DNA from 2 places in the Streptomyces sp. NPDC029169 genome. Region 1 is predicted to be linked to the other one. Evidence: riboswitches for the same ligand, from Rfam matches in the RefSeq annotation. Region 1 holds a riboswitch; the other holds the start of a gene.

Evidence for each region. Region 1 has a riboswitch for S-adenosylmethionine ahead of ACZ4VI_RS22220 (aminotransferase class V-fold PLP-dependent enzyme). Riboswitches for the same ligand answer to the same signal wherever they lie in the genome.
Region 2: another riboswitch for S-adenosylmethionine. It lies ahead of thrC (threonine synthase); the one in region 1 lies ahead of ACZ4VI_RS22220 (aminotransferase class V-fold PLP-dependent enzyme).

The regions. Positions count from the first base shown of each region.
Region 1 covers NZ_JBVHXA010000012.1:55,093-59,446, reverse strand. Annotated here, with positions in the region: gene ACZ4VI_RS22235 (hypothetical protein) at 1-48, opposite strand, end outside; gene ACZ4VI_RS22230 (rhomboid family intramembrane serine protease) at 205-954, shown strand; gene ACZ4VI_RS22225 (Lrp/AsnC family transcriptional regulator) at 951-1,232, shown strand; gene ACZ4VI_RS22220 (aminotransferase class V-fold PLP-dependent enzyme) at 1,281-2,645, opposite strand; SAM riboswitch class IV at 2,829-2,945, opposite strand; gene trpD (anthranilate phosphoribosyltransferase) at 3,043-4,107, opposite strand; gene qcrB (cytochrome bc1 complex cytochrome b subunit) at 4,236-4,354, opposite strand, start outside.
Region 2 covers NZ_JBVHXA010000002.1:458,589-462,942, forward strand. Annotated here, with positions in the region: gene groL (chaperonin GroEL) at 1-36, opposite strand, end outside; gene ACZ4VI_RS05895 (cold-shock protein) at 360-563, opposite strand; gene ACZ4VI_RS05900 (MoaD/ThiS family protein) at 982-1,260, opposite strand; gene thrC (threonine synthase) at 1,273-2,592, opposite strand; SAM riboswitch class I at 2,586-2,738, opposite strand; gene ACZ4VI_RS05910 (glucosyl-3-phosphoglycerate synthase) at 2,859-3,800, shown strand; gene ACZ4VI_RS05915 (hypothetical protein) at 3,839-4,135, shown strand; gene ACZ4VI_RS05920 (alpha,alpha-trehalose-phosphate synthase (UDP-forming)) at 4,201-4,354, shown strand, end outside.

The DNA.
Region 1 (4,354 bases):
GGTGCAGCGCCAGCGGGTCTCGGCGGTCGGCAGGGGAACCGTCGTCATCGTGCCGTCCTCTTTCATGTACGTGAAGCGGATGCGGGTGCCGCGGTGCGCCGTCGAACTGCGGAGGTACTGCCCCGTACCCTACGGCTTCGCGGGTACCCCGTGTCGCGGCGAGGCACTCTGTCCAGGTCGGCCCCGTTACGCCATGATCTGTCCATGATCGACTGGCGGCAGACGAACTGGCGAGGAGCGGCCCTCGGGGCATGGCGGGGCGCACGGAGCGGCCCCACGGTGACCTACGCCCTGATCGCCGCCTGCTGCCTCACGTTCCTGATCAGCCCGGTGTCGGGCCTCCAGCCGGTGTACGGGACGGAGGACACGGCCCTGGCGGCGCAGAGCGCGTACTTCCACCGCTGGGGAGTCGTACCGGACGAGCTGATGGGCGGCGAGCCGCGCACCCTGCTCACCCCGCTGACCGCCCTCTTCGTCCACGGCAGCTGGCTGCACCTGCTCGGGAACATGCTGTTCCTGTTCGTCTTCGGCGCGATGGCCGAGGAGCGGATGGGGCGCGTCGCGTTCGCCCTGTTCTACCTGGGCTGCGGATATCTGGCGCTGCTCGGCTACGCGGCGGCGTACGCGGACAGCGAGCAGACGCTGGTGGGGGCGTCGGGGGCGATCTCGGGCCTCCTGGGAGCGTTCCTGTATCTCTTCCCGCGCTCCCGGGTGACCAGCCTGTTCCCGTTCCTCTTCTTCCTGCCGCTGCGGTTTCCCGCCTGGATCGTGCTGGTCTTCTGGTTCGTGCTCCAGTGGCTCGCGGCCCGTTCGGCCGGTGCGGGTCCCGGCGTGGCCTATCTGGCGCATGTGGTGGGCTTCGCCGTCGGCTTCCTCTACGCCTGGGGCCGCCACCGAGGTGGGGATACAGTGAAGTCCTCAGCCGCGGCGACCGAGGGAGATAGCCAGCCGTGATCACCGCGATCGTGCTCATCAAGACCAGCGTGGACCGCATCCCCGAGATCGCGGAGTCGATCGCCGCGCTCGACAGCGTCAGCGAGGTCTTCTCGGTGACCGGTACGTACGACCTGATCGCCATGGTCCGCGTGCCCCGGCACGACGACCTGGCGGACGTCATCCCGGGCCGGATCAGCAAGATCCCCGGCGTCGAGGCGACGGACACGCACGTCGCGTTCCGTACGTACTCCCAGCACGACCTGGAAGCGGCCTTCGCCATCGGCCTGGAGTCGTGACGGAGGGGGCCCCGCGAGGAGGCCCCCTTCACCCGTACGAGTGGGTGCTCAGCCGCGGTCCGGCACGCAACGGCCGTCCTCGGTGCGGTACTTCCACTGCGCGCCGTCCCTGACGAGCTCCTTCACGGCCCGTACGAAACGCTCCACGTGCTCGTCGGGCGTACCGGCGCCGAAGCTCACGCGGATGGCGTTGAGCGACTTCTCGCCGGGCGCGGCCTCGGGGGCCCCGCACGCGCCCTGGGTCTGCGGGTCGCTGCCGAGCAGGGTGCGGACCAGCGGATGGGCGCAGAAGAGACCGTCGCGGACGCCGATGCCGTACTCGGCGGAGAGCGCGGCGGCGAAGTGGGAGCTGTTCCAGCCCTCGACGACGAACGAGATCACACCGACGCGGGGTGCGTCGTCGCCGAAGAGCGAGAGCGCCTTCACCTCGGGCACCTCGGCGAGGCCCTCGCGGACGGTGGCGACGAGGTGCTGCTCGCGGGCGACGAGCTGGTCGAACCCGGCCTCGGTGAGCGCCTTGCAGGCGGAGGCGATGGAGTAGACGCCGATGACGTTCGGCGAACCGGCCTCGTGGCGGGCGGCGGTGGTGTGCCACTCGACGTCCACTCCCCCGTCGGCGCGGCGGGCGACCTTCTTGGACGCACCGCCGCCGGCGAGGTACGGCTCGGCGTCCTGGAGCCAGTCGGCGCGGCCGGCAAGGACACCCGAACCGAACGGGGCGTACAGCTTGTGCCCGGAGAACGCGACCCAGTCCACGTCCAACTCCCGTACGGAGACGGGGTGGTGGGGCGCCAGCTGGGCGGCGTCGAGAACGATCCGGGCGCCGTGCGCGTGCGCGGCGGCGGCCAGCTCCTTGACCGGCCACAGCTCACCGGTGACGTTCGACGCACCGGTCACGCAGACGAGCGCAGGTCCGTACGGGTCGCGGTCGGCGAGGGCGCGCTCCAGGGTCTCGACGGCCTGGGCGGGCGTACGCGGGGCGTTGAGGTAGGTGACCCGGGCGTCCTTCCAGGGCAGGAGCGAGGCGTGGTGCTCGGTCTCGAAGACGAAGACCTGACAGTCCGCGGGGATCACGGCGGCGAGCAGGTTGAGCGAGTCGGTGGTGGAGCGGGTGAAGACGACCTGGTCGCCGGGGCGGCAGTCGAGGAACTCGGCGACGGTGACGCGGCTGCTCTCGAACAGGTCGGTGGAGAGCTGCGAGAGGTACCCGGCACCACGATGGACGCTGCCGTAGTACGGGGCGTACGCGGCGACGTCGTCCCACACCCGCTGCAGGGCCGGCGCGCTGGCGGCGTAGTCGAGCGCGGCGTAGGTCACCTCGCCCCCGGTCACGAGCGGAACGGTGACATCCCGCCCGAGAACGGGCAGCGGGGCACAAAGGGACTGGTCGGCGGCAACGGTGGAGACAGACATGGCGAACTCCCGTACAAGGCAGGCGAATTCGGTGCCTCAACGCGACCGGGACGCACGGGTGCGTGGGTGCGGAGGCACACGGAAAAGGAAAAGGGGGTACGAAGAAGGGGCTTCGAAGCCCTAACGCATTCGCTTGCTCACGAGACTGCTCCCTTGAGGACCAGGACCCCAGGGTGTCGCAGGGGTCCGCGCTTGCCGTAGACCTTGTTGCCTACAGCCTGGTCTTCACCCGGGGCACCCCGCCACGGACGGAGGGTTGCCGGACAGCAAGCCGGGGCTTCGTAGCTGTCACTCATGACCTGGCACAGAACGTATGCCACGTGATCGCCGACGCGCAACCCGAGTCCGGAATCCGGGACGCGAAAGGGCCCCGCCGCAGCGGGGCCCTCTCCTGGAATCACGCGTTGCTGACCGCGATCCAACGCTCAAGCGCCTGCCTCGCCGCCCCCGAGTCGATCGACTCGGCCGCCTTCGCGATCCCCTCGCGCAGTTGCTCCACGAGAGTGCCGCTCCCCGGCTCGAGCGCCGTCAGCGCCGCCGCCGAGTTCAGCAGCACCGCGTCCCGTACCGGACCGGTCTCGCCCGCGAGCAGGCGACGGGCCACGTCCGCGTTGTACGAGGCGTCGGCGCCGCGCAGCGCCTCCACCGGTACGAGTTCGATGCCGACGTCCCGCGGGTCGAAGGCCTCCTCGCGCACCGCCCCGTCCCGTACCACCCACACCCGCGACGTGGCCGTCGTCGTCAGCTCGTCCAGGCCGTCGTCGCCGCGGAAGACCAGCGCGGAGGAACCCCGCTCGGCGAGCACGCCCGCGACGATCGGGGCCATCCGGGCGTCCGCGACACCGGTCGCCTGGGCCCTGACACGGGCCGGGTTGGTGAGCGGGCCGAGGAAGTTGAAGACCGTGCGGATGCCCAGCTCCTTGCGGGCCATCGCCACATGGCGCAGCGCCGGGTGGAACTTCACGGCGAAGCAGAAGGTGATCCCGGCCTCTTCGGCGACCTCGGCGACCCGCTTCGGGGTCAGCTCCAGGTTGACGCCGAGCTTCTCCAGGACGTCCGAGGCGCCGGACGCGGAGGACGCGGCCCGGTTGCCGTGCTTGACGACCTTGGCACCCGTGCCGGCGACCACGATCGCCGACATGGTGGAGATGTTGACGGTCTTGGCGCCGTCGCCGCCGGTGCCCACGATGTCGACGGTGGCCCCGGGCACCTCGATCGTGTTGGCGTGCTCGTACATGGTGCGGACGAGGCCGGTGATCTCCTCGACGGTCTCGCCCTTGGCCCGCAGGGCCACGACGAATCCGGCGATCTGGGCGTCGGTGGCCTCGCCGCGCAGGATCCGGTCCATCGCCCAGGCGGTGTCCTCGGCGCTCTGATCGCGGCCGGTCAGCAGACCGTCCAGGACGACGGGCCAGGAGCGGTCCGCCGTGGTAGGTCCTCCAGCGGGGGTCACAGCGCTCATGGCAGCTCCTGGTCATCACGTGACGGTTACACCACCACCCTATCGATCCACGGGGACGGCAAAGAGCCCCGTCCATCGAATGGACGGGGCTCCTGCCGTGGCGACCTCAGGTCGAGTGGATCAGGTGATCAGTGGTGGCCGTGGCCGCTGGTGATCTCCTTGTACTCCTCGGCGGTCGGCTTGGCGATCTGGTTCTCCTCGCCGTAGTAGCTCTTGCTGAGCCTGACGCGGAGCTTCTCCATGCGGC
Region 2 (4,354 bases), on a different contig from region 1:
CCGTGCCTCCTCGTCGAACGCGATGATCTTGGCCATGTGAAGTGGTCCTCCCGGACATGGGGTGGATAACGCTCCAGGACCGCGCCGACGCCCGCGACGGACGGCCTGCGCACCCGGCGGTTCCTTGCCCCACCTGGCCGCGGACCTCGTCTGCCCGATCCTCGTAAGCACTCTCACCTGCAGAGTGCTAACGCAATGATTAGCACTCGACCCATGCGAGTGCAAGCGACTCTCATGGATCGAGAGGGGCCCACGGAAGCACTCCGGACACGCACGAGGGGTCCGCATCCTGGTCAGGATGCGGACCCCTCGGCGATGAGAACGCGTGAGTGCGTACGTGGTGGCCGATCGCGCCGTGCTCAGACGGCGAGCTTGACCATGTCCGCCTGCGGACCCTTCTGGCCCTGCGAGATCTCGAACTCGACCCGCTGACCCTCTTCAAGGGTGCGGTAACCGTCCATCTGGATCGCGCTGTAGTGGACGAATACATCCGCACCACCGTCGACCGCGATGAAGCCGTAGCCCTTCTCCGCGTTGAACCACTTGACGGTGCCCTGAGCCATGCCTAACTCCCCTATTACTGGCCCTTGCGCGGGACCGCACTTCGCGGACCCGGGTCAGACCCTGCGCCGGAACGCGTCGACCGCGGCTGAATGTATCTGCCCAACTGCCCTCTGCAACAGGTCAATCGGACGAGAATTCTGGGCACGCCGTAAAGGAGAATTCAGGAGGATTGACTGAATTCCGGGGCAAGTCGGGCCCGGCAAAGCGTGCAGAAGGTACACAACACTCGAGCACTTTGGCTGCATCTTGTCGGATGCGGACGCATTCTCATATGCGCCTGGCATGAGCAGCGAAGGGAAGCCGGGGGGACTTCCCCAACTCTACCGCGCTCAACCATGCAGAATTGCCCCCTCCGCTTCTTGAAGCGTAGGGGGCAATTCGGTTGCGCCGGGTAAGGCGAAGGCTCTCAGGGGGCGCTCAGCAGCCGCCCGCGACCGCCGGGATGATCGAGACGCCCGCGCCGTCCGGCGTCGCCGTCTCCAGGCCCTGCTCGAAGCGGACGTCGTCGTCGTTGACGTACACGTTCACGAAGCGGCGCAGCTTGCCCTGGTCGTCCAGGACGCGGGCCGCGATGCCCGTGTGGTTCTTCTCCAGGTCGGCGATGACCTCGGAGAGCGTGGCGCCCTCCGCCAGGACCTCGGCCTGGCCGCCCGTGTAGGTGCGCAGGATGGTGGGGATGCGGACCTTGACGCTCATGTCACTTACCTTTCAGTGGGCGAGGCCGGCGTCGCGGAACGCGTCCAGGCTCGGGGGGATCGTGGCGGTCGCCTGCGAGGTGTCGGCCACCGCGTCCAGCGTCTTGAGGCCGTCGCCCGTGTTGAGCACGACCGTCGTGAGGGTCGGGTCGATGAGGCCGGCCTCGACCAGCTTCTTCGTCACGCCGACCGTCACCCCGCCCGCCGTCTCGGCGAAGATGCCCTCCGTGCGGGCCAGGATCTTGATCGCCTCGACGACCTGCTCGTCGTCGACGTCCTCCACCGCGCCGCCCGTGCGGCGCGCGATGTCGAGGACGTAGGGGCCGTCGGCCGGGTTGCCGATGGCGAGCGACTTGGCGATGGTGTTCGGCTTCTGGGGCCGTACGACGTCGTGACCGGCCTTGAAGGCCGCCGACACCGGCGAGCAGCCCTCGGCCTGGGCGCCGAAGATCTTGTACGGCTTGTCCTCGACCAGGCCGAGCTTGATGAGCTCCTGCAGACCCTTGTCGATCTTGGTGAGCTGCGAGCCGGAGGCGATCGGGATGACCAGCTGATCCGGGATCACCCAGCCCAGCTGCTCGCAGATCTCGTACGCGAGCGTCTTGGAGCCCTCGCCGTAGTACGGGCGCAGGTTGACGTTGACGAAGCCCCAGCCCTCGCCCAGCGGGTCGCCGATGAGCTCGGAGCAGAAGCGGTTGACGTCGTCGTAGTTGCCCTCGATGCCGACGAGGTCACCGCCGTAGACCGCGGCCATGACGACCTTGCCCTGCTCCAGGTCGTGCGGGATGAACACGCAGGAGCGGAAGCCGGCGCGGGCGGCCGCGGCGCCGACGGCGCCGGCCAGGTTGCCGGTGGAGGAGCAGGAGAGGGTGGTGAAGCCGAAGGCGCGGGCGGCCTCCAGGGCCTGGGCGACGACGCGGTCCTTGAAGGAGTGCGTCGGGTTGCCGGAGTCGTCCTTGACGAAGAGCTTGCCGGGCTCGACGCCCAGCTCGCGGGCGAGGTTGTCGGCCTGGACGAGCTTGGTCCAGCCGGGGTTCAGGTTCGGCTTCTCGGCGACGTCGGCCGGGACGGGCAGCAGCGGGGCGTAGCGCCAGATGTTGGCGGGACCGGCCTCGATCTGCTTGCGCAGCGCCTCGGGGTCGCCGAGCGGGAGGTCGTAGGCGACTTCGAGCGGGCCGAAACACAGCTCGCACGCGAAGATGGGACCGAGAGAGAACTTCTCACCGCATTCACGACAGGAAAGTCCGGAAGCCGGACCGAGGTCGACCGTCGGAGCGTCGGTGGCGGGGGAAACAGTCTGTACAGCCATGGAGGCGAGGCCCTTTCTCCTCATCTTTCCCATGACGAATGTCGCCATGAGACGGATTTGGCACCTTCCCTAGCCGGGAGCCTCGCTGCCGCGTGTGTCGCGGACGAGAACCGACTGGAGGGTTGCCGGGGCTTCAACGGGCCGTTTCCCTCTGCCCCTCTGGATGAGCGGTATTCGGTTGTAGGACGCGGGCGGCACCCCGACATGCATCGGGCATCCGCGTTGTTCAAGACTGTAACCGAAGGCATGGACGGTTGAGATGGCCGTCCGAACCGCGAGATGGAGATCACGTGCTGGAGGAAGTGGAGCGCTGGCTGGCCCGGCGGTCCTGGTCCGTGGCGGACCGTTCGCTCGACCGCATCCTGGCGGCGAAGCACGGGACGACGGTCAGTGTCGTCCTGCCGGCGCTGAACGAGGAGGCGACGGTCGGCGACATCGTCACCGTGATCCGCCGCGAGCTGATGACCGAGGCGGTCCCGCTCGTGGACGAGCTGGTGGTGATCGACTCCGGTTCCACCGACCGTACGGCGGAGGTCGCGGCGGCCGCCGGGGCGCGGGTCGTGGCGCGCGACGCGATCCTGCCCCGAATACCGGCCGTGCCCGGCAAGGGCGAGGTGCTGTGGCGGTCACTGATGGTGACCGAGGGGGACATCGTCTGCTTCGTCGACGCGGATCTGCGGGACTTCTCCGCGGACTTCGTCACCGGCATCGTCGGCCCGCTGCTCACCGACCCGGACGTCGACTTCGTGAAGGCGATGTACGACCGTCCGCTCGGTGACACCCCTGGTCAGGGCGGCCGGGTGACGGAGCTGGTGGCGCGGCCGCTGCTCAATCTGCACTGGCCGCAGCTGGCCGGCTTCGTGCAGCCGCTGGGCGGCGAGTACGCGGCGCGGCGCTCGCTCCTCGAGCGGCTGCCGTTCCCCGTCGGTTACGGAGTGGAGCTGGGCCTGCTCGTGGACGCTCTCCACACGGTCGGTCTGGACGCCCTCGCGCAGGTCGACGTCGGGGTGCGCAAGCACCGCCACCAGGACGGGCAGGCGCTCGGCCGGATGGCGGCGGCGATCTACCGGACGGCGCAGCTGCGGCTGTCCCGGGGCCATCTGGTGCGGCCCCGGCTGACGCAGTTCGAACGCTCCGAGACGGGCTTCACACCGCGGACGTACACCGTGGACACGGAGGAGCGGCCGCCGATGATCGACATCGCGGAGTACGCGCACCGCCGCGTGGCGTAACGCCGCATCATGATGCTTCTTACCTAAATTTCCGTTTCATGGGGTTCACCTATCGAATGACCACGCTGCTGGCGGTGCTCGGCCTCGCCGCGGCCGGACCGGCCGCGGCGGATGGGGAGGTCGCGGCCGGCCGGACGGCCACGATCACGTACGCGGTCACGGCCGACGCCCCGACGACCCACCCGCCGCGCCCCGCCCCACACGGCCCCGGCGGATCGATGGCGCAGACCGGCTCCCACGGCGAGCGGCTGTGGCTGCTCGGCGGCCTCGCGCTGGCCCTGGCGGGGACGGGCGCGGTGGCCAAGGCGGCACTGCGCGGACGCGGCGAGCACTGAGGCATGGATTCGCCACATTCGTATACGTACGTTTGAGCGTTTACGTGACGGGCTAGGTTCGCCACATGGCTTCTGTGCTCGTCGCGTCCAATCGGGGTCCGGTCTCGTACGCCCTCGCCGCCGACGGCACGCTCGATGCCCGGCGCGGCGGGGGCGGTCTCGTCTCCGCGCTGAGCGCCGTGCCCTCCGAGGGCGGTGTCTGGGTGTGCGCGGCGCTCG